DNA from 4 places in the Streptomyces lunalinharesii genome. Region 3 is predicted to be linked to each of the others. Evidence: riboswitches for the same ligand, from Rfam matches in the RefSeq annotation. Region 3 holds a riboswitch; each other region holds the start of a gene.
The links. A riboswitch is a leader RNA that binds a small molecule or an ion and turns the genes downstream of it on or off. The one in region 3 is predicted to bind cobalamin.

Region 1: it holds a riboswitch for cobalamin, as region 3 does, so the genes downstream of both, nicT (Nickel transporter NicT) here and ABD385_RS38645 (CbtB domain-containing protein) in region 3, are expected to answer to the same signal.
Region 2: it holds a riboswitch for cobalamin, as region 3 does, so the genes downstream of both, cobN (cobaltochelatase subunit CobN) here and ABD385_RS38645 (CbtB domain-containing protein) in region 3, are expected to answer to the same signal.
Region 4: it holds a riboswitch for cobalamin, as region 3 does, so the genes downstream of both, nicT (Nickel transporter NicT) here and ABD385_RS38645 (CbtB domain-containing protein) in region 3, are expected to answer to the same signal.

What each region holds. Positions count from the first base shown of each region.
Region 1 is NZ_BAAARK010000006.1:306,283-311,583, forward strand. Features, by position in the region: partial or broken gene cobF (precorrin-6A synthase (deacetylating)) at 1-263, shown strand, start outside; gene ABD385_RS12770 (hypothetical protein) at 373-741, shown strand; gene nicT (Nickel transporter NicT) at 858-1,976, opposite strand; cobalamin riboswitch at 2,010-2,202, opposite strand; gene ABD385_RS12780 (DUF5134 domain-containing protein) at 2,588-3,238, opposite strand; gene ABD385_RS12785 (PepSY-associated TM helix domain-containing protein) at 3,235-4,722, opposite strand; gene ABD385_RS12790 (TIGR03086 family metal-binding protein) at 5,054-5,301, opposite strand, start outside.
Region 2 is NZ_BAAARK010000005.1:111,725-117,025, reverse strand. Features, by position in the region: gene ABD385_RS10040 (precorrin-2 C(20)-methyltransferase) at 1-256, opposite strand, end outside; gene ABD385_RS10035 (precorrin-8X methylmutase) at 259-891, opposite strand; gene cobG (precorrin-3B synthase) at 888-2,396, opposite strand; cobalamin riboswitch at 2,482-2,631, shown strand; gene cobN (cobaltochelatase subunit CobN) at 2,666-5,301, shown strand, end outside.
Region 3 is NZ_BAAARK010000060.1:7,208-12,508, reverse strand. Features, by position in the region: gene ABD385_RS38655 (epoxide hydrolase family protein) at 1-898, shown strand, start outside; gene ABD385_RS38650 (CbtA family protein) at 1,037-1,789, opposite strand; gene ABD385_RS38645 (CbtB domain-containing protein) at 1,811-2,029, opposite strand; cobalamin riboswitch at 2,086-2,223, opposite strand; gene ABD385_RS38640 (amino acid permease) at 2,580-3,989, shown strand; gene ABD385_RS38635 (antibiotic biosynthesis monooxygenase) at 4,119-5,087, opposite strand; gene ABD385_RS38630 (nucleoside deaminase) at 5,229-5,301, shown strand, end outside.
Region 4 is NZ_BAAARK010000022.1:80,539-85,839, reverse strand. Features, by position in the region: gene ABD385_RS28155 (methyltransferase) at 1-219, shown strand, start outside; gene ABD385_RS28150 (nucleoside/nucleotide kinase family protein) at 531-1,187, shown strand; gene ABD385_RS28145 (MarR family winged helix-turn-helix transcriptional regulator) at 1,318-2,100, shown strand; gene ABD385_RS28140 (alpha/beta fold hydrolase) at 2,097-2,945, shown strand; cobalamin riboswitch at 3,015-3,228, shown strand; gene nicT (Nickel transporter NicT) at 3,260-4,459, shown strand; gene ABD385_RS28130 (VOC family protein) at 4,572-5,072, opposite strand; gene ABD385_RS28125 (DoxX family protein) at 5,179-5,301, opposite strand, start outside.

The sequences.
Region 1 (5,301 bases), on a different contig from region 3:
ACGTGTGCGCCAACGACGACGGCGACATCGTCGTCATGCTGGACGCCGGCGAAGCGTTCACCCAGTTCGAGGCGGACGACGTCTGGATCTACTGGGGCGCCTACCTCGGTACCCCCGACGAACTCCTCGTCGCCGGTCCGGTGCACGAAGTCGCCGACCGGATCAGGCAGTTGCGCAGCGAGGCACGGGCCCGACACGGCTGGATCATGGACACCTACCTGCTCCGCATCGTCGACACGGACGTCGAGGACGGAGGGGAGTGAGGGTGGTGGCGCCGGCGAGCACGTTCCCCTGCGCAAGGCATCGCGACGGTCACCGTCTTGGTGTGCACCGCCCGAAGCCCAGGGGCGAGGCGACGAACGGAGGAACGTAGTGGCCAGGCATCGCCCGCCACGCCGGATCACGCTCGGCGGCCGTACGGCCGTCGCGCTGCCTCTGGAGGAGTACGAACAGCTGTTGGCCAGTCGGCGCCAGGTCGGTGGTCAGAGCGCACGCCTCCGCGTACTCGCCCAACAGGTCAAACACGACCGGCGGTTCTTCGACGAACTCGCGCAGCTGGTGAGCGATCCCGCGAACAGGTGCTGCCAGGCGCCGAACGGCGATGCCCGGTCCCAGGACGGGGCCGAGGACGGGTGTTCCCTCCACATCGACGAGGAGTCCGGCGTCGCCCCGGACGCGTCCGGCTGCCTGCGCCGTGCGGTCGCGGCGCTGCTCCGACGTCACCGGAGCGAACTCGACTGAGCGGCCCGACGGCAGCCGCCCGGCGCGCCGCCGGGCCGTGGCCTGTTGCCGAACCGCATCGGGCCCCGGACGCACTGCCGGAGCCCGATGCAGGAGCCAGGTGCCTGCCGTGGTGTTCAGTTCGTTCCGGTGGACTTGGCGCTCCAGCGGTGTTCGACCTTGGCCAGGCGCCAGTAGGTCAGGGCGCAGGCCCAGACGACGACGAACAGGCCGACGATGAAGTAGCCGACGTTGTTGAGGTCGAGGGCGGAGACCCAGTCGGTGACGCCGTCCCGCCAGCCGAGGTCGTCGTGCAGGACGCCGACGAGTTCGATGGTGCCGATGACGAAGGCGACCGCGATGGACAGCCCGGTGATGGTGAGGTTGTAGTAGACCTTGCGCACGGGGTTGGCGAAGGCCCAGTTGTAGGCGAAGTTCATGAAGGTGCCGTCGAGGGTGTCGAACAGGCTCATTCCCGCCGCGAACAGCAGGGGCAGGCAGAGGATCGCGTACCAGGGCAGGCCCGCGGCGGCGCCGGATCCGGCCATGACCATCAAGGCCACCTCAGTGGCGGTGTCGAATCCCAGGCCGAACAGCACGCCGACCGGGTACATCTGCCCGGGGCGCTTGATGGACCTGGTCAGGCGGCCCAGGATCCGGTTCATGAACCCGCGGTTGGCGAGGTGCTTCTCCAACTCGTGCTCGTCGAACTGCCCGGCGCGCATGGCCTTGAAGACCCGGTGGATGCCGGCCAGTGCAACCAGGTTGAGGGCGGCGATGAGGTACAGGAACGTGCCCGAGAGGCTGGTGCCGATGACGCCGAGGGTGAAGCGGGTGCCTGAGTTCTCGTCGACGAGGGTGCCGGCGACCTTCGCGCCGGCGGCGATGAGACCGGCCAGTGCCAGTACGAGGGAGGAGTGACCGAGGGCGAACCAGAAGCCCACGGAGATGGGGCGTTGGCCGTCGGCCATGAGTTTGCGGGTGGTGTTGTCGATGGCGGCGATGTGGTCCGCGTCGAACGCGTGCCGCATGCCCAACGTGTATGCGGTGATGCCGAGTCCGACGCCGAAGACCTGCTTGCCGACGGTGTAGTGGTGCGGCGCGACCAGGGTGACCAGGATGGCGAAGGCCACCACGTGCAGGGCGGCGATCGCCGCGAACAGGACCCCCGTGCGTATCCAGTCCGAGCGCTGCCAATGCGGCGGGAGGGTGGATCCGGCGGAGTGCGGCTTCGGGGAGTTTTCCAGCAGGGGCATATCAGGCAGCCTCTCCAGCACCTCGTGGATGGGTCGTCATGCGGTGCCGTGGCCGGTCTCCTGGCTTACGGGTCAAGCGTCCGCGCACCCGCCTTCCCGGGCACGTGATGCCCAGTGGCGCCCGCCGTTCTGGGCGGGAGTGGTAAGAGGACTTCCCGATCACAGTGGCGAGGGCCGCTCCGGTTCCGCACCGGTCTTCCCGAACACCACGGCGGCAAAAACGGTAGGCCGGTAATCGCCCCTCGACAACCTTGCGCAGTTGCGTAAGCTGTGCAACCAGGGGGCGCGTGCGCGCACAAGAGGGCGCACCTTTGAGCCAGCTGTGCACCTCACGACTCACGAAGTGGTCGAAGTGCGCATATCGCTCAACGAGGCGGTCGGGGAGGCCAGTTCAAGGGGACCTCCGCGCCGACGTCCGGACTCCGGCTGGTCCGGCTGGTCCGGCTGGTCCGGCAGCGTGGCGGGGAGGAGACCGGGACGGGGCGGGGGGCAGCCGTCGCCTGCGCTCCACTGCCGCCGTGCCGCCCGGCCGTCCTGCCGCCTCGCGGTCCGTCCTACCGTCTGCCGCCCTGCCGCCCTGCCGCCCTGCGTTCCACCGGGTCGTCGCCCGGTCACGCCATGAGGGCGAACATCACCGCCATGCCCAGGCCCATGGCCGCATGGCAGGCCGGATCGAGCGCACCGCCGACGTGGCGTACGGCCGCCTCCGAACCGTCCGCGCGGCCGGATCGCGCCACGTCGAAGGCATGGGCCAACCAGCGCAGGGCCACTACCGCCAGGACTACGGCGAGCAGAACGGCGGCCAGGCGCTGGCCCGTGCCGGTGAGGTGCATCGTCGCGGCGCCGACGGATGCCGACATGTCCATTCCGGGCATGTCGGCCATGGCTCCCCCACCCCCGGTGGCCGTCATGCCGGAGGGGTCCATCGCGGCGACCATCCACGCCATCGCGCCCATCATCACGACGTGCGGCAGGGCGGCCAAGGACGCCTTCGCCCGGTGCGAGGCGTCGGCGCGGAACAGGGCCGCGCCGGCGAACCACAGGGCACCCGCGACGAAGAGCACGACTTGCGGCCCCGCCGGCAGGTCCATGCCCCACGGCCACACCATCGCGATCATCGCCAGTCCCATGGCGGCGTGCAGCAGGTGGTCCACCCGGTGGGTTGCGGGCTTGCCGGGGGCCAGGCCCGACCACAGGCCGTAGAGCGCGGGGAGGGCGAAGAGCGCGCTGAGCAGCCAGCGCAAGCCGGTCGCGGCGATCACGCGGCCGCCCCGAGGCGTCGCCGACGCACGGCATCGACCGTCAAGTCCACGATGAGGAAGGCCAGTAGGGGCAGTCCGAACAGCGGGAGGAAGTAGCCGACCACGGCGATCACGACCACGGCCGGCGCCAGGACCGCTCCGGGTATCCGGCGCCAGGCACCGCGCGCGGGTGCCCGCCCGAAGGAGGGACCGCCCGAGCGGGTGGGCCGGCGCAGCCACCACATCCGGTACCCCCAGAGGACCATGGCGATCAGGCCGACGGCGAGCAGGGCCAGGGCGATCTGGTTGGCCAGGCCGAACAGCAGACCCATGTGGGCGTCGATGCCCCAGCGGGTCAGCTTGGCCAGGACGGGGTAGTCGGCGAACTTCAGTTTCGCGGTCACCTCGCCCGTGGCGGGATCGACGGCCACCGAGTCCTGACGCTCCGGCCAGGAACGGGTGTTCTCCTTGACGACGTACGCCGATCCGCTTGCGGTGGGCGGTGTGATGACGAGCAGTCCCCGCAACCCGGCGTCGTGCGCGGCGGCGGCCACCGCGTCGATGCCGACGTCCTTCGCGCCGGTGGTCGCGTGCGTGCCGTGGCCGCCCGACGGATGGGCCGTGGACACGGCCGGGGTGCTGCCGCCGAGCGCGTCCTGGAGCGCGCCGATGCTGGCTCCGGCGTGCTGCGACCAGGTCATGCCGGTGGCGGACAGGCCCAGCAGGCCGATCGAGGCCCACAGGCCGACCACCCCGTGCCAGGACAGCGTGCGGCGCCGCCCCTTGGCACCACCGCGCGGCAGCAGAACCCGGCGCAGCCGCTGCCGGGTGCGGGGCGCCCCGAGCCACAGGGCGAGCCCACCCAGCACCTCGACCCACAGCCAACTGGCGGCCAGTTCACTGTAGTTGCGGCCGAAGTCGCCCAGGTGCAGGGTCCGGTGCAGGCTGTCCAACCAGGCACGGACCGGCAGCCACTGGCCCGAGGTCCGCAGCGTGCCGAGCACCTTGGTGTCGTACGGGTCGACGAACGCGGTCAGGGTGTCGCCGTCCGGCAGTCCGGGCTTGTCGAAGACGACCCGTGTGCTGTCCGTGCGGCCGGGCCCGGGACTGACCGACACGACCGTGCCGTCGGGCACCGCCCGCCGGGCAGCGGCCACCTGACTGGCCAGCGAATCCGCTTCTCCCCGCGGCGTGACCGCCAACTCGTGCTTGTAGAGCACCGACTCCAGTTGCGGAGTCGCCGTGTACATCAGTCCGGTCACCGCGGCGACGAGCAGGAAGGGCCCGACGAGGATGCCCGCGTAGAAGTGCAGCCGCAGCAGCAGCGGACGCAGGCCGCTCCAGACTCCCGGTGCGGTGGTCGTCTTGGTGGCCGTCTCGCCTCCGGCGCAGGAGGCTTCGCCCGCGATTGCCGGATCGGTCCCGGCGCCGGCACCGGCGCCGGCACCGTCAGGTGGTACGGATACTTCGTCCGCTGCGACTGACGCGCTGCGACTTTCGGCCATGGCGGGCGCTTCTCCTCCGGGACGTCATCGACCGACCTCTGCGGTCCACAGCAGGAGTCGGGCCGCTGATGACGGGAGTTCCCGCGCATTCGATGTGAGCGTCGCCACACCCCCACCTGACGGGCCGGCATATCGTGGCTTGTCTGGAATTGATCCCCCCGGGGGCGCGGGTCCCACGTGCCGCCGGCCGCTTCGCCTGGCCCGAGAGGGATCAGCTGGAGCGTCGACCCGCAGCTGCCCGCACCAGCGCCCTCCCCCAGTCCCGCATCACATGCTCGGTCCCACCCGGTGGAACACACCTGCCCGTGGGCCGGCTCATGACCACACGGACTCAGTCACCTCGCGCCGGCGTCCTTCCCATGCGGTGGAGCAGTCGTGTCTGTGGGGATGCGTGGCGAGCGAGCGCGCCCTCGGGGGCGGCGAAGAACCGGTGGGTCGTCTCGACAGCGGTGGGTGTTTCCGCCAGGCCCGCGTAGATCTCGTCAAGATGCTCGTCGATCCACGCCACGAGACTGCGGTCGAGGGTGTCGTCCAGGTGGACGGCCCGTGCGAGATCCCATGTGTGGACGGTGCTGTCCG
Region 2 (5,301 bases), on a different contig from region 3:
CCGGATAGACCAGGGCTTCCTCGACGTGGTCCGGGCGGATGTGCTGCGCCGCGATGGAGCGCGCGATCGACCGGCCGTGCCGGGCGCTGTGGTAGGCCACCACGTCGGCTTGGGCGATGACCTCCACCGCCCGCACGGTCATCAGGGACGGGTCGCCGGGGCCGAGGCCGACGCCGTAGAGGTGGCCGCTGGGCCGCTCCGGGGACTGCGCGGCCGACGGGTCCGTCGTGCCACTGCTCGCCTGCTGCTCGCTCACGCCTACTCTTCCTCGCTCGCCAGGGCGTTGATCGCGGCCGCGGCCATGGCACTGCCGCCGCGCCGCCCGCGCACCACGATGTGATCCAGCTTCGACGGGTGGTCGATCAACGCGTCCTTGGATTCGGCCGCGCCTATGAAGCCGACCGGGATGCCGAGGACCGCGGCGGGGCGGGGCGCCCCCTCCTCGATCATTTCGAGGAAGCGGAAGAGCGCGGTGGGTGCGTTGCCGAAGGCGACGACGGCGCCCTCCATCCGGTCCCGCCACAGTTCGAGGGCGGCAGCGCTGCGCGTGGTGCCCATCCGGGCGGCGAGCTCCGGGACCGACGGGTCGCCGAGGGGGCACAGCACCTCGTTGTCCGCCGGCAGCCGCTTGCGGGTCACCCCGCTGGCAACCATCGTGGCGTCGCACAGGATCGGCGCACCGGCCCGCAGTGCGGTGCGCGCACTGGCCACGACGCCCGGGGTGAAGGCCAGGTCGCGGACGAGATCGACCATGCCGCAGGCGTGGATCATCCGGACCGCGACCCGGCTGGCGTCGGCGGGCAGTGCGGAGAGATCCGCCTCGGCGCGGATGGTGGCGAAGGACTGGCGGTAGATGGCCGCCCCGTCCTTTTCGTAGTCGAACGCGGTCACTGGGGCCTCGGGGTGGTGGGTTGAGGGGTGGAAGAGGGCGGGGCAGCCGGAGGGGCGCCGGATGCGCTCGGCGTTTCACGTGAAACGACGCCCCGCCGGGGTGTTTCACGTGAAACGGTGCCCGGCCCGGGTGTTTCACGTGAAACCGGCGGCCGGGCAAGGGACTTGGGAGGCACCGAGGTGGTCCGATAGCCGTCGGGCGTCGCCAGTACGTCGACCCAGGCACCGTGCGGATGGCCGCACCGCCGCTCGCAGCCCGACCAGTGGACGGGCAGCCCACCAGGCGCACCCGAACCGTCCGCCGGAACCGTTCCGCCCCCGGCGAGCACGCCCGCCGCATCGCTCCGCACGTCGGTACGGGACTTGGCGCAGCCGGGCAGGCCGGTGCAGGCCGTCACCCGGCGCCAGGGGGATGCCGGGTCGGTGATCAGGCCGGCGGCGCCGAGTTCGCGCAGCCGCCGGGACGCCGCCGCGCAGGCCAGGCCGGGGACGACGATGCCGCGCCACGGCGTGAGGCGCAGTGCGCCGGCGCCGTCCTCGGCGGCGATCCCGGTCAGCAGCCGCCACTGGGCCGCGGTCAGCCGGCCGAGCGGCGCCAGGACCGCCAGCGCCCGGCGACCGTCGGGCCCCTCGACCGGGCCGGGGGCGGTGGCGTCGGCGAAGGGCGCGGCCGGCCCCGGGGCCAGGGCGTCCCAACGCTCCACGTGCTCCGCGGCGATGCCCGCGGCCCGCAGCGCACGCTGCACCTCCTGGGCGGTCAGCGGTCGTGCGGCGGGCAGCTCACGGATACGCCAGGCGCCGCCGCCGCGCTCCGCGGCGGCGGTCAGGAAGACCTCGGCGGCTATCAGGGCCGCCCGCGGGACGTCGTCCGCCGCGATCCGCAGCGCCGCCCGGTCGTCGCCGACCCGGAGCAGCGCTCCCCACCCGGACGCGGCGCCCGGCGCGTACCCGGCGGCCGGCGGGTCCTGCCGGCCGGATTCTGCGAGCAAGGTCACATCGCCGCCCAGGCCGGCCACGTCGCCCCGACCGTCGTCGAGGACGAACAGGAAGCGGCCCGAAAGTCCCGTCGCGGCGTCGCTCGCGCAGAGCAGCGCGTCCAGGCTCCGGGCCCACAACCGCACGTCGGCGGGGGTGTGCCGGTCCAGTCCGGCCAGCGGAGAGGCCAGCACGTTGCGGATCCGCTCATGGCGTACGGAGGGCAGCAGCCCGGCGTCGGCGAGGAGGTCGGCGAGGTGCCGGCCACAGTCGTCGGGCAGGCCGCGCAGTTCGACGTTGCCGCGGGAGGTGAGCGAGAGGTGCCCGTCGCCGAGGCGTTCCGCGGCGTCCGCCAGAGCCGTGGCCTGGCGGACCGTCAAGTCCCCGGCGGGAAGCCGCACTCGGGCCAGGTTCCCGTCGGCTGCGGAGTGCAGCCGCAGCGCTCCCGGGCAGGCGTCACCGCGGTCCCGAACGGGCGGTTCGGCCCGGTCGGGGCGTGGTGCAGGGGAGGGCGGCATGGCGGCGAGCATACCTACGTCGGTTTCGCCCGGAACCGTGGCGAGGGGGCGTGGAGGGCGGCTCCGAAAGGCCCGCTCCCGCGGTCCGGCCGCAGCCCTTACTATGCAGGTCGGCGGGTCGGCTGACCCGCCGGACGCCAGCGACGGCGCCAAGGGAGGAAGCCCGGTGAGAATCCGGCGCGGTCCCGCCACTGTGAACCCGGCCACCGCCGGGTGAGCCAGGAACTCCCGCCGTCCATACGACCACCCGGGGCGTGGACACCCCGAGGAAGGGCTGCGCCGTGATCCTGCTGCTGTCGACGTCCGACACCGATCTGCTCAGCGCACGGGCGGCCACCGGCCCCGTGCCGTACCGGCTCGCCAACCCCGCCCGACTCGACGTCGCCGAACTCCCCGGACTTCTCGAGGGCACCGACCTCGTCGTCGTCCGGCTGCTCGGCGGCATCCGCGCCTGGCAGGACGGCCTGGACGTGCTGCTGGCCGCGGACCAGCACCGCCCGGTCGTCGTGCTCACCGGCGAACAGGCCCCCGACGCCCAGCTCATGGAGGCGTCCACGGTTCCGGTCGGCATCGCGGCCGAGGCGCACGCCTACCTCGCGCACGGCGGTCCGGCCAACCTCTCCCAGCTGGCCTGCTTCCTCAGCGACACCGTCCTGCTCAGCGGCCACGGCTTCGAGCCGCCCGCGGCCGCCCCGTCCTGGGGCCCGCTGGAGCGTCCGGCGTCGGAGGCGGCCGGCCCGACCGTGGCGGTGCTCTACTACCGCGCCCACCACATGAGCGGCAACACCCGCTTCATCCACGACCTGTGCGACCAGGTCGAGCGCGCCGGCGGCCGTTCGCTGCCGCTGTACGTCGCGTCGCTGCGGGCCCCCGAGCCGGAGCTGATCGAGGAGCTGCGCGCCGCCGACGTCATCGTCACCACCGTGCTGGCCGCGGGCGGCACCAAGCCCGCCGAAGCCTCCGCGGGCGGCGACGACGAGTCCTGGGACGCGGGTGCGCTGACCGCCCTGGACGTGCCGATCCTGCAGGCGCTCTGCCTGACCGGGGCGCGCGCGGCCTGGGAGGAGAACGACGAGGGCGTCTCCCCGCTCGACGCCGCCTCGCAGATCGCCGTGCCGGAGTTCGACGGGCGCCTGATCACCGTGCCGTTCTCGTTCAAGGAGATCGACGAGGACGGGCTGCCGGTGTACGTCGCCGACGCCGAGCGCGCCGCCCGGGTCGCCGGCATCGCCGTCCGGCACGCCCGGCTGCGCCACATCCCGGCCGCCGAGAAGCGGCTGGCGCTGGTGCTGTCGGCGTACCCCACCAAGCACTCCCGGATCGGCAACGCGGTCGGTCTGGACACCCCGGCGAGCGCCGTCGCGCTGCTGCGCCGCCTTCAGGCCGAGGGCTACGACTTCGGCACCGAGCCGGTGCCCGGCCTCGCGTCCGGCGACGGCGACGAGTTGATCTACGCCCTCATCGAGGCCGGCGGCCACGACCAGGAGTGGCTGACCGAGGAGCAGTTGGCCCGCAACCCGGTCCGCATCCCGGCCGCCGACTACCGCCGCTGGTACGCCACGCTGCCGCAGGAGCTGCGGGAGTCGGTGGAGGAGCACTGGGGCCCGCCGCCGGGCGAGATGTTCCTCGACCGCAGCCGCAACCCCGAGGGCGACATCGTGCTGGCCGCCCTGCGCCGCGGCAACCTGCTGATACTGATCCAGCCGCCGCGCGGCTTCGGCGAGAACCCGATCGCGATCTACCACGACCCCGATCTGCCGCCCTCGCACCACTACTTGGCGGCCTACCGCTGGATCGCCGCCCCCACCGCCGACGGCGGGTTCGGCGCCGACGCCATGGTTCACCTCGGCAAGCACGGCAACCTGGAGTGGCTGCCCGGCAAGAACGCCGGCCTCTCCGCCGCCTGCGGTCCGGACGCGGCGCTCGGCGACCTGCCGCTCGTCTACCCGTTCCTGGTCAACGACCCGGGCGAGGGCACCCAGGCCAAGCGGCGGGTGCATGCCACGCTCGTCGACCACCTGGTGCCGCCGATGGCCCGCGCGGACTCCTACGGTGACATCGCCCGGCTCGAGCAGCTGCTCGACGAGTACGCGGCGATCTCCTCGATGGACCCGGCGAAGCTGCCCGCCATCCGCGCGCAGATCTGGACGCTGATCCAGGCCGCCAAGCTCGACCACGACCTGGGCCTGGACGAACGCCCGGACGACGACGGCTTCGACGACTTCCTGCTGCACGTCGACGGCTGGCTCTGCGAGGTCAAGGACGCGCAGATCCGCGACGGCCTGCACGTCCTGGGCGCCGCCCCGGTCGGTGCGGCCCGGGTCAACCTCGTGCTGGCCATCCTGCGCGCCCGGCAGATCTGGGGCGGCACCTCCGCGCTGCCCGGGCTGCGCGAGGCGCTCGGCCTGGACGAGTCGGCCGCGACCCGCACCGCCGCCGACGAAGTCGAGGCTCTCGCCCGGGGCCTGGTCCAGGCCATGGAGGACGCGGAGTGGGACCCGGCCGCGGTGGCCCGGGTCGCCGAGGGGCACCCGACCGCGGTCGCGGACGTCCTCGACTTCGCCGCCCGGCAGGTCGTCCCGCGACTGGCCGGCACCACGGCCGAGGTCGACCACGCGGTGCACGCCCTGAACGGCGGGTTCGTGCCGGCCGGCCCGTCCGGCTCGCCGCTGCGCGGCCTGGTCAACGTCCTGCCGACCGGCCGCAACTTCTACTCCGTCGACCCCAAGGCCGTCCCGTCGCGGCTGGCCTGGGAGACCGGGCAGGCCCTCGCCGATTCGCTGCTGACCCGCTACCGCGAGGACAACGGCGACTGGCCGGAGTCGGTCGGCCTGTCCCTGTGGGGCACCAGCGCGATGCGCACCTCCGGCGACGATGTGGCGGAGGCGCTGGCGCTGCTGGGCGTCCGCCCCGTCTG
Region 3 (5,301 bases):
CGGGCTGGGCATCCACTTCCTGCACGTCCGCTCGCCGGAGCCGGACGCGTTCCCGCTCGTGCTCACGCACGGGTGGCCGGGTTCGGTACTCGAGTTCCTACAGGTCCTCGGCCCGCTGACCGACCCGCGCGCGCACGGCGGTGACCCGGCGGACGCGTTCCACGTGGTCGCGCCGTCGTTGCCCGGGTACGGCTGGAGTGACAAGCCCTCGACGACCGGGTGGGGCATCACGCGCACCGCGCGCGCCTGGGACACGTTGATGGTCTCGCTGGGTTACGCACGGTACGGCGCGCAGGGCGGTGACTGGGGTTCGGCGGTGTCCGGCGCGCTGGGCGAGGTGGCGCCCGAGCGGGTCGCCGGCGTGCACCTGAACCTGGGATCCGTGGCGGCGGGCACGTTCGACGACCCGACGCCCGCGGAGCTGGCGAATCTCGAGGCCGAGAAGGAGATGCAGCGCACCGGCCGGGGGTACTCGGCGATCCAGGCGACCCGACCGCAGACGCTCGGCTACGGCCTCACCGACTCCCCGGCGGGGCAGGCCGCCTGGATCGCCGAGAAGTTCTGGGCGTGGACGGACAACGACGGCCATCCCGAGGACGCGTTGTCGCGGCAGACGATCCTCGACGAGATCTCCGTCTATTGGTTCACCGCGTCGGCCACGTCGTCGGCGCGCCTGTACTGGGAGAGCTTCGCCAACTTCCGAGACAAGGTGACCGCGCCATCCGGGCTGTCGGTCTACCCGCGCGACATCACCCGCCCGTCGAGGCGGGAGGCCGAGCTGCGCTTCACCGACCTGCGCTGGTTCGAGGAGCTGCCGCATGGTGGCCACTTCGCCGCGCTGGAGCAGCCGGAGTCGCTGGTCAAGCAGGTGCGCGGGTTCTTCCGCCTGTTCCGCTGACGGTCCGTGCCATCCCCTGGGAAGCCCGCGCCCGGGGGATGCTGCGTCCAGGTCCCGGAAGGGGCGCAGGCACGTTCTCCCCGGGAACGCCAGAGGGCCCCCCGACGGTGTCGGAGGGCCCTCTCGGTACGGGCGGTGTCACTGTGGGGCGGGCACCGCCGCCCCGGGTGCGGCCGTCGCGGGCCGGGGGTGCAGCAGGCGTTCGGCGAGTTCGCCGAAGAGCAGCCCGAACGCGCCCCAGAGGGCGGTCTGGATGGCCAGGGCGCCCAGCCGGAACCGCCACAGCAGCGCGGCCGGGAAGTCCTTCGGCACCTCGTTGATGACCGGGAGGAAGGCGTACGCCAGCCCGACCGCCACGGCGAAGGCGGCCACCGCGACGACGGTCGCCCACCAGGTGCCCAGGCGGGGTGCGAGCCGCTTGCCCAGGAGGGTGGCGCCGATCGCCAGCAGCACGCTGAGCAGCATCATCAGGAAGTACAGGGTGGTGCGCTGGCCGATGGTGTCGGGGTCGCCGACGGACGGCGGGTTGGCCGGGTACTTCAGGAACGGCACGACGTAGACGGCGAGCAGCGCGCAGCCGGACAGCAGCAGGGCGGTGGCGCGCGGGCCGAAGCGGCCGACGCGGCCGAGGGCGAAGCAGAAGGCGAGCGCGGCGATGCCGCCGAAGGCCACCCCGTAGACCAGGACGCCGGTGGCGAGGCCGGCGGTGGACTGGAGGGAGCGGGAGACCACTTCCATTTCGTGCTCGTGGGAGTGGGCGTCCTCGAAGCTGATCGCGCTGTTGACGCTGGGTTCACCGAGGAGGTAGGCGACGACGAGGGCGAGCACGCCGGCGGCGAGGCCGGCGAGCATGCCCCGGACGAGGAGGTTTCTGACCGTTGCGGAGTTCATGGGTGTGCGGCGTCCCTCGCGTCAGTGGCAGGGGAAGCCGAGCAGGTGGCGGGCGTCGTGCACCCACTCGTGGACGTCCGTGCCGTTGAACACGGAGGTGGCGCCCTGTTCGGCGCCGACGAAGTACAGCAGGACGAGCATCAGGATGCCGAAGAAGACCGCCCAGGGCGCTATCGCCTTGAGCGGCAGCGGGGCGGGTACGGCGGTGGTGGCGGTCGGCTGGGCGACGGACTGCGCCATGGCAGGGCCCTCCTCTGGGAGTTCGCGTCCCATCTCGGTGGTGCATTGGACGGCGGCTGCGGGTCTGACTCGCGGACGCTCCCGGCGCGCGGGGGCGTCTCGTTCACAGTGGCGCGACCGTGCCGGATTCCCACCGGCTTCCGCCTCGCCGTCGTCGATATCGAGGAGACGGTACCGCGTGACAGGGGCATGGCCAAGACCGGGCCGCCGGTGGGTGCGCGGTTGTCGAGGCGGGCGGCGCGGCCCGTGGTCGTGCAGGTCAGTGGCGGGTGGCCGGCGGCGAGGCCGGCGTCCGCACGGGCCGCTGGCGTGGCTCGTCGGCGGGCGAGGGCGCCGCACGGCCCGCCCCGAGGTGAACAGCCGTGCCGCGGCGCCCTCTTGGCCCGCCCCGGGCGAGCACGAACCGGATGTCGCCCCTCCGGTACTGTGTCCGCATATTCACCATGTGTGAACACGGCGTCCGAATAGCGAACGTTCCCGTCGCTCACGCACCGTGTCGCCGCACACTCGTGGGCTCAATGATCGTCTCAAGCAACGAACGGGCACGCCCATGACTCGGAGTACCACCCGGTCACCCCAGGACTCCCCGCGGGCCGTGCAGGACCCTGCACCCCCGTTGTCCCACGGCCTCAAACAGCGCCACCTGTCGATGATCGCGCTCGGCGGCGTCATCGGCGCGGGACTCTTCGTGGGGTCCGGGGTCGGCATCGCCACCGCCGGACCGGCCATCGTCCTCCTCTTCGCGGCCACCGGCGCACTGGTCATGCTGATCATGCGGATGCTCGGGGAGATGTCCGCGGCCCGGCCGTCCACCGGCTCGTTCTCGGTGCACTCCGAGGCCGAACTCGGCTCCTGGGCGGGCACCACCTCGGGCTGGATGTACTGGCTGATGCTGTGCGCCGGCGTGGCCGCCGAGGCGACCGCGGCGGGCGCCATCATGCACTCCTGGGTGCCGTTCCTGCCGGCCTACGGCTGGGTCGCGGTCTTCATGGTGTTCTTCTGCGCCAGCAACCTGACCGCGGTCAAGAACTTCGGCGAGTTCGAGTTCTGGTTCTCCACCATCAAGGTCACCGTGATCGTGGCGTTCCTGGTGCTGGGCGTGCTCGGCATCCTCGGCGTGTTCGGGAACGCCCCCGGCACCGGCAACCTCACCGACCACGGCGGGTTCTTCCCGACCGGCGCCGCCGGCCTCGCCGCCGGGCTGCTGACCACCATCTCCGGGTTCGCCGGGCTGGAGACCGTCACCATCGCCGCGGCGGAGTCCGACAACCCGAGCCGCAACGTGGTCCGCGCGGTCCGCACCGCCGTCTGGCGCATCGCCGTCTTCTACATCGGCTCCATGGCCGTGGTGGTCACCCTGGTCCCGTGGAACGACCCGAAGGTCGCCACGGCCGGCCCCTACGTGACCGTGCTCGACCGGCTGGGCATCCCGGCGGCCGGCACGATCATGCAGGTCGTGGTGCTGGTGGCACTGCTCTCCGCGATGAACGCCAACATCTACGGCTCGTCCCGCATGGCGTACTCGCTGGTCACCCGGGGCCAGGGTCCGCGGATCCTGAGCAAGGTGACCCGCGGCGTGCCGGCCGCCGCGGTGGTGGCGTCCTGCCTGTTCGGCTTCGCGGCCGTCATCGCCGGCATCATCTGGCCGACCACGGTGTTCGCCTGGCTGCTGAACATCGCCGGCTGCTCGGTGCTGGTCGTCTGGACCATCGTCTGCCTCACCCAGCTGAAGATGCGCCGCCGCCTGGAGCGCGAGTCGCCCGAGCTGCTGCTGGTGCGGATGTGGGGCTTCCCGTACCTGACGTGGGTGGCGCTGGCGGCCATCCTCGGCGTCTTCGCGGTGATGGCCACCTCCTCGGACGGCCGTCACCAGCTCCTCGGCACCGCGGTCGTAGTGGCGGCGCTGATCGGCGCGGACCGCCTCAAGCACCGGCGCGACCTCCGTACCCCCCAGCCGTAGTCGCCACCGCGACCGGCACCGCAGCGGCCCGCCCCTGGACAGCCTCCACGGGCGGGCCGCCGCGCGTGCGGCGGGTGTCCGTACCGTCGGACGGCACCGCGGGGGTCGGGACGGGGCCCGTCGCCCCGCTCAGCCCGTGGTCACGGCGAAGAGCACCAGGAACGCCACCCAGCACAGCGCGACCAGCGCGGCGCCCGCCACCTCGGTGCGCCTGCGCCGCGCCCGGTCGGGCACCAGCCAGAAGGCGAGGACCCGGTTGATCAACGGCAGCAGCAGCCAGGTCAGGATGGCGACGCTCAGCACGTTCGAGAGGAACAGGCTGAGGTATCCGGGCACGCCGAGCGCGTCGAAGCGGGACCCCACGGTGAGGTTCAGGACCTGGACGGTGGGATAGAGCGCCAGGAGCACGCACATCGCCTGCTTCCAGTTGGGCGGTGCGCCCTCCTCCGCACGCGAGTCGAAACGGAACCAACTGCCGAACGCGGAACCGACCTTGCGGACGTCGTAGGAGACGAAGAAGGCGCGGCCCTCGTCGAGGAGTCGGGTGCGCGCGGCGGAGACGAGCCAGGCATCGAGGTGGCGGCGGTCGTCGAACCGGAAGACCGCAACCCACTTGCCCTGGACGCCCTGCACCGGGCGGAACAACTCCGACCCCATGAAGCCCGGGAAGGTCCGCTGGGCCGCCAGCACCCGGCCCTGCCACCGCACGAAGTCCCCTTCCTGGTCGGGGCGCACCTCGTGGGAGATCACCGCGGTCACGGAGTCCTGGACCGGGGCGCCGCCGACGAGGACCTCCTGCGCGGGCGGCTCCTCGAAGAGATCGCGCCCCTGCTCGATCAGGGCGCGGCGCGCCGCGGAGTCCAGCCAGGCCGACAGCTGGTCGAGGTGGGCGAACCGGAAGACGACGACCCATTCGTTCTCGGCCGCGGAGTCCGGTGGGTAGACCTCCGTCCCCTCGAACCCGGGGAACGTGCGCACCGTCTCGCTGGTGCGCTCCTGCCAGCGCCGGTAGTCGTCCTCCCGGCCCGCCCGGACCTTCTGCGCGACCACGACGGTCGCGACGTCGCTGCGGGAGCCACGGCTTGCAGGGCAACTCACCCTTACTAGACTAATCGACAAAGGGTTATAAGGTTACAAATCCCCTCTTCGCCTTGTGGAACCGTCGAGGTTCTTCCCGCTCGTCGGGGACCGGACGTGACGCACTGATCGGAGGCACCGGTCGTGGGGCACAGAGAATTCATGGCCGAGGCGGTCGCGTTGGCGACCGAATCCGTCCAAGAGGGTTGGGGCGGCCCGTTCGGTGCGGTGATCA
Region 4 (5,301 bases), on a different contig from region 3:
GGCGGCGAGGGCTGGCTGATCCTCTCCGACCTCGCCGAACACCTCGGCCTGCGGGCGCACGCCGAACTCCTCGACGCGTTCGCCGAGGGCGGTCTGACCGTCCTGGACCGGCTCGACATCGCCCCCCGCCACCCGCGCGCCCAGGACGCCGCCGACCCGCTCCACGTGGCCCGGGCCGCGGAGGTCACCTCCTTGTGGCGGCTGGGCGCGGCGGACTGACGGGGCGGGGCCCACAGTGGCCCAGCCCCCTCCCGCGCAACCGGGCCCGGCCCCGCCCGAACTCCGCCACTTCCGCCCGCCGTTGTTCCCCGGCGGCCCGCACCCGGCATCCCTCCCCCGCGGCGTCCGGCGCGCGGCCGCGACCGCGTTCGGTGTCGGTGTGCGGCCGACTCCGTGGGGCGGGCCGGGAGACGAAGGGGGACACGCCGAAGATGCCGCCGGCCGCACACCGGGCGGAATCGGACGCCGGCCGCCCGGCCTTCCCGACCACCCGGCGAGCACCCCCGCCCATCAGGCACGATGGACCCATCATGAACCTCGACGACCTCGTGGCCCGGGCCCGCCGGCTCGCCGCTTCGGCGACGCCCGGCCGACGCCGGCTGCTCGGCATAGCCGGGCCGCCGGGCGCCGGAAAGTCCACCCTCGCCGTCCGACTGGCGGCGGAGCTGACCGGCCAGGCCGTGCTCGTGCCGATGGACGGCTTCCACCTCGCCGAGGCGGAGTTGCGCCGCCTGGACCGCACGGACCGCAAGGGCGCGCCGGACACCTTCGACCCGGCCGGCTACGCGGCCCTGCTGGCCCGGCTGCGCTCCCCGGAACCAGGCACGCCCGTCTACGCGCCGGCCTTCGACCGCCGCATCGAGGAGCCGGTCGCCGGCAGCATCCCGGTGGCGCCGCACATCCCGCTCGTCATCACCGAGGGCAACTACCTCCTGCTGCACTCCGACCCCTGGGCGGGCATCCGCGAACTGCTCGACGAGGCGTGGTACGTCGAACTGGACGCCCAGGAGCGGGTGAGCCGGCTGATCGACCGGCACGAGCGGTACGGCCGCCTGCGGGTCGACGCCGAGGACTTCGTCCGCACCTCCGACGAGGCCAACGCCCGCCTGGTGGCGGCCACCCGCCCCCGCGCCGACCTCGTCGTCTCCTTCACCACCGACGAGGCGCCGCCCCCACTGGACGACTGACCCCGCCCGACTCCGCCCCGCCGCACGGCACTTCACCCGCCCGCGACGGCCCCTCAACACCCCTTCCGAAATGACATCACGGATGCCATCATGACAGCATGGATGTCATCACGGGGTGGGGGAACGGCACATGGAGGGGACCATGGGGCGGGACGCGGGGCGGGACCTCGGGCGGGACGACGCAGCGGACGACGCAGCGGATTCCCCGGCGGCCGTAGCAGGCGCCGCCGAGGAATCCGAAGAAGTCGAAGCAGTCGAAGTCTCCAAAGCCGCCGAAGCAGCTCAGGAAATCGGGGTCGCGCAGGGGGACGCGGGGATCGCCGAGGAGCTGCTGTACGACGTCATCCGGCGGCTGCGGCCGCTCCAGCGGACGATCGTGCGCGCGGCGGAGCGCACGCTGGACGGCACCGGTCTGACCGCCGGCGAGCGCACCCTCCTCGACGCGCTGCGCACCCACGGCCCGCGCACCGTGCCGCAGTTGGCGCGCTCCCTCGACCTGGACCGCCAGCCGGTACAGCGCTGGGTGAACCACGCGGCGGAGCTGGGCCTGGTCGTGACGACCGCCAACCCCGCGCACCGCCGCTCGTCGCTGATCCGGCTCACCGACGAGGGCACGGCGATGATGCGCGGGGTCCAGGAGGCCGAGGCGGGGGAACTCCGCCGCGGGCTCGCCGACCTGTCGGCCGGGGAGGTCCGCACGGCGCTGCGGGTGCTGGACCGGATCGGTGAGGAATTCCGGCACTTGGCGGACGGCTCGCGCGTTCCACCGGAGGAAAGCGGCGATCCCGATGAGCGGGACACCGCCGCACCGGTCACCGCACACGTCCCCATACCGCCTCGAACCGGCCACGGACCAGCGGCGCCCACCCGTCCGACCGACCGCCCGACGCGCACAGAACGGCCCGCAGAATGACGCACGACTTCCAGGCCTGGTCCGAGATCGACAACGACACCGTGCCGGTCGACGACGGCGAGCTGTTCTACGAGACGGCCGGCTCCGGGCCCGCGGTGGTGCTCCTGCACGACGGGATGCTCGACCAGCGCATGTGGGACGAGCAGTTCGCCTGGCTGGTCAACTCCGGGCTGCGGGTGGTCCGCTACGACTTCCGCGGCCACGGCCTGTCCTCCACGGTGACCGGAGACTGGGCCAACCACGACGACCTGGTGGCCCTGCTGGACGCGCTCGACATACCGCGCGCCGTCCTCGTCGGCCTCTCGCACGGCGCCCGGGTGGCGCTGGACACCGCGCTCGCCCACCCCGACCGGGTCACGGCCCTCTTCCTCGCCTCCCCCGGCATCAGCGGTCGCGCCTTCACCGACCCCTTCCTGCTGGAGCACATCCGGGAGCAGGTCGCCGCGCTCGACGAACAGGACGGCGTCGAGCGGTTCGTGGAGCACTTCCTGCGGATGTGGGTGGACGGGCCGCACCGCGCCCCGTCCGGCGTGCACTCGGGCTTCCGGGAGCGGATGCGCGCCTCCGCGTCCGCCAATGTCGAGGTGCACGCCGACGGCGCGGGCGCGGGCATGCCCCTGGAGGTCGGCGCCTTCGACCGCCTGGGCGAGATCCGGGTGCCGACCACCGTCCTCGACGGCGACCTCGACTCCTCCGACATCTCGGCGAACGCCCACGCCATAGCGCTGGCGGTCCCCGGCGCCCGCCGGATACGGGTACCGGCCGCAGGTCACATGGTCAACTTGGAGAACACCCCGCTCTTCGACCACGAACTGCACGCGTTCCTCTCCGCCCTGGCCCTGTGATCCGAGCCGCCGGCACCCGGTGACGGCCCGCACCGGCCACCGCGCGTGGCCGGTTCTCACGGGTGCCCGCTACAGTGACCGGGCCGTGGTGTTCGGGAAGACCGGTGCTGGACCTCGTGTCCGAAGCCGGCGCGGCCCTCGCCACTGTGATCGGGGAGTTTCCGCCCCTCTGCGTGCGCGCCCAGTGCGCGCACGGCGCCACTGACCGCAGCCTGCGGCCGGGAAGGCGGGGCGGACGCGGGCACCCGTAAGCCAGGAGACCGGCCACGGCATCTCACGAAATCATCCACGAGGTGCTGGAGCGTGATGGCCGGATGGCCCTGTCCACTGATACCCCGGACGACTTCCCTTCGTCCCGCAACTCCCCCGTCCTCGGCATACCCGGATCCCCCGGGTCGTTCCGCTGGCAACGTCGCGACACGGTCCGCACCGCGGGACTGATGGCCGTGATCGCCGCCCTGCACGTCGTCGCCTTCGGTGTGCTCTTCCTCCTGGTCGTGCCGGGCCACTACACCGTCGGCAGCCAGGTGTTCGGTGCCGGGCTCGGCATCACCGCCTACACCCTGGGCATGCGGCACGCCTTCGACGCCGACCACATCGCGGCGATCGACAACACCACCCGCAAGCTGATGGCCGACGGCAAACGGCCCGTCTCGGTGGGCTTCTGGTTCGCCCTCGGCCACTCCAGCGTGGTGGTCGCGATGGCCGCGCTGGTGGCGGGCGGCGCCCAACTCGCCGGCACGCTGATGAACGACGGCTCCCGGGCGCACCAGACGCTCGGCCTCCTGGGCACGACCGTGTCCGGTACCTTCCTCTACCTGATCGCCGCCCTCAACCTGGTCGCCCTGCTCGGCATCCTGAAGGTGTTCCGGGCGATGCGCACGGGCACGTACGACGAGCAGGAGCTGGAAGCGCAGCTGGATTCCCGCGGGTTCATGAACCGCGTCCTGGGCCGGCTCACCAAGTCCATCAGCCGCCCCGGCCAGATGTACCCGCTGGGCTTCCTCTTCGGGCTCGGCTTCGACACCGCGACCGAGGTGACGCTGATGGTGATGGCGGGCAGCGGCGCCGCGGCGGGCCTGCCCTGGTACGCGATCCTCTGCCTGCCGCTGCTGTTCGCCGCCGGGATGAGCCTGTTCGACACCCTCGACGGCACCTTCATGAACTTCGCGTACCAGTGGGCGTTCGCCAACCCGGTGCGCAAGGTCTACTACAACCTCACCATCACCGGGCTGTCGATCGCGGTCGCGTTCCTCATCGGCACCATCGAGCTGGTGACCGTCCTGCACGACAAGCTCGGCCTCGACGACCCGCTGACGGGCGGCATCGCCTCGCTCGACCTGAACAACGTGGGCTTCCTCATCGTCGGCCTGTTCGTCGTGGTGTGGGCGGCGGCGCTGGTGTACTGGCGACTGGGCGGCGTCGAGAAGCGCTGGACCGCCCGCTCCCAGGACGCACCGGCCACCGCGGACGCCCTGCCGGCGCCCGGCACGCAGGGGTCCGACGCCCCCTAGTCCCGGCCCCGCACCGGAAGAACACCGAACACCACGACCGCGTGGTGCGGCCGTCCCCACTGCCCGTAGGGGACGGTCGCACCACGCGGTCGGTGTCCGTGCGGGCCGCGCCTCAGGTGGCCGAGCCGGCCGCCGCGCCGGTCAGCAGGTCCGGGCCCCAGCGCTGAAGCGCCGCCGCCAGGTCGAGGGGCCGCAGCCGGTCCGCCTCGTCCGCCCCCGGCCAGTCCGCCCGGGGCACCCGCCACATCACCTCGAACTCGTTGCCGTCCGGGTCCCGGGCGTAGAGCGACTTCGAGACCAGGTGATCGCTGGCGCCGACCAGCGCGCCCCGCTCCCGCAGCCGCGCCGCGATCGCCGCGAGGTCACCGAGCGTCCCGACCTCCCAGGCCAGGTGGTAGAGCCCGATCCGGCCGCTCTCCGGGCCGGGCGCATCGGGCCCCACCGCGAACAGGCCCAGATCGTGGTCGTTGTCCGAACCGGGCGCGCTCAGGAAGGCCGCCCGCCCCGGAATCTCCACGTCCACCGTGAACCCCAGCACCTCGGTGTAGAACGCCACCGACCGTGCCACCTCACGGATGTACAACACCGCATGGTTGAGCCGCCGAACCGCCATCACGCCTCCACTCTTCCGTCACGCCGCACGTCACTCCCCCGCCGTTCCCCCGCCGTTGCCCGCCGCCGCGGCCCAGACCGCGCCCGCGCCCCGGCAGCACCCCGCGTCACTTCCGGATCAGCAGCGTGATCGCCGCGAGCACCACGCTCAGCACCAGCGCCCCCGCCCCGTAGGCCAGCCGGTGTGCGCGCAGGCCCGGCAGGAAGCGGTCGACGGCGTAGCGGCCGGG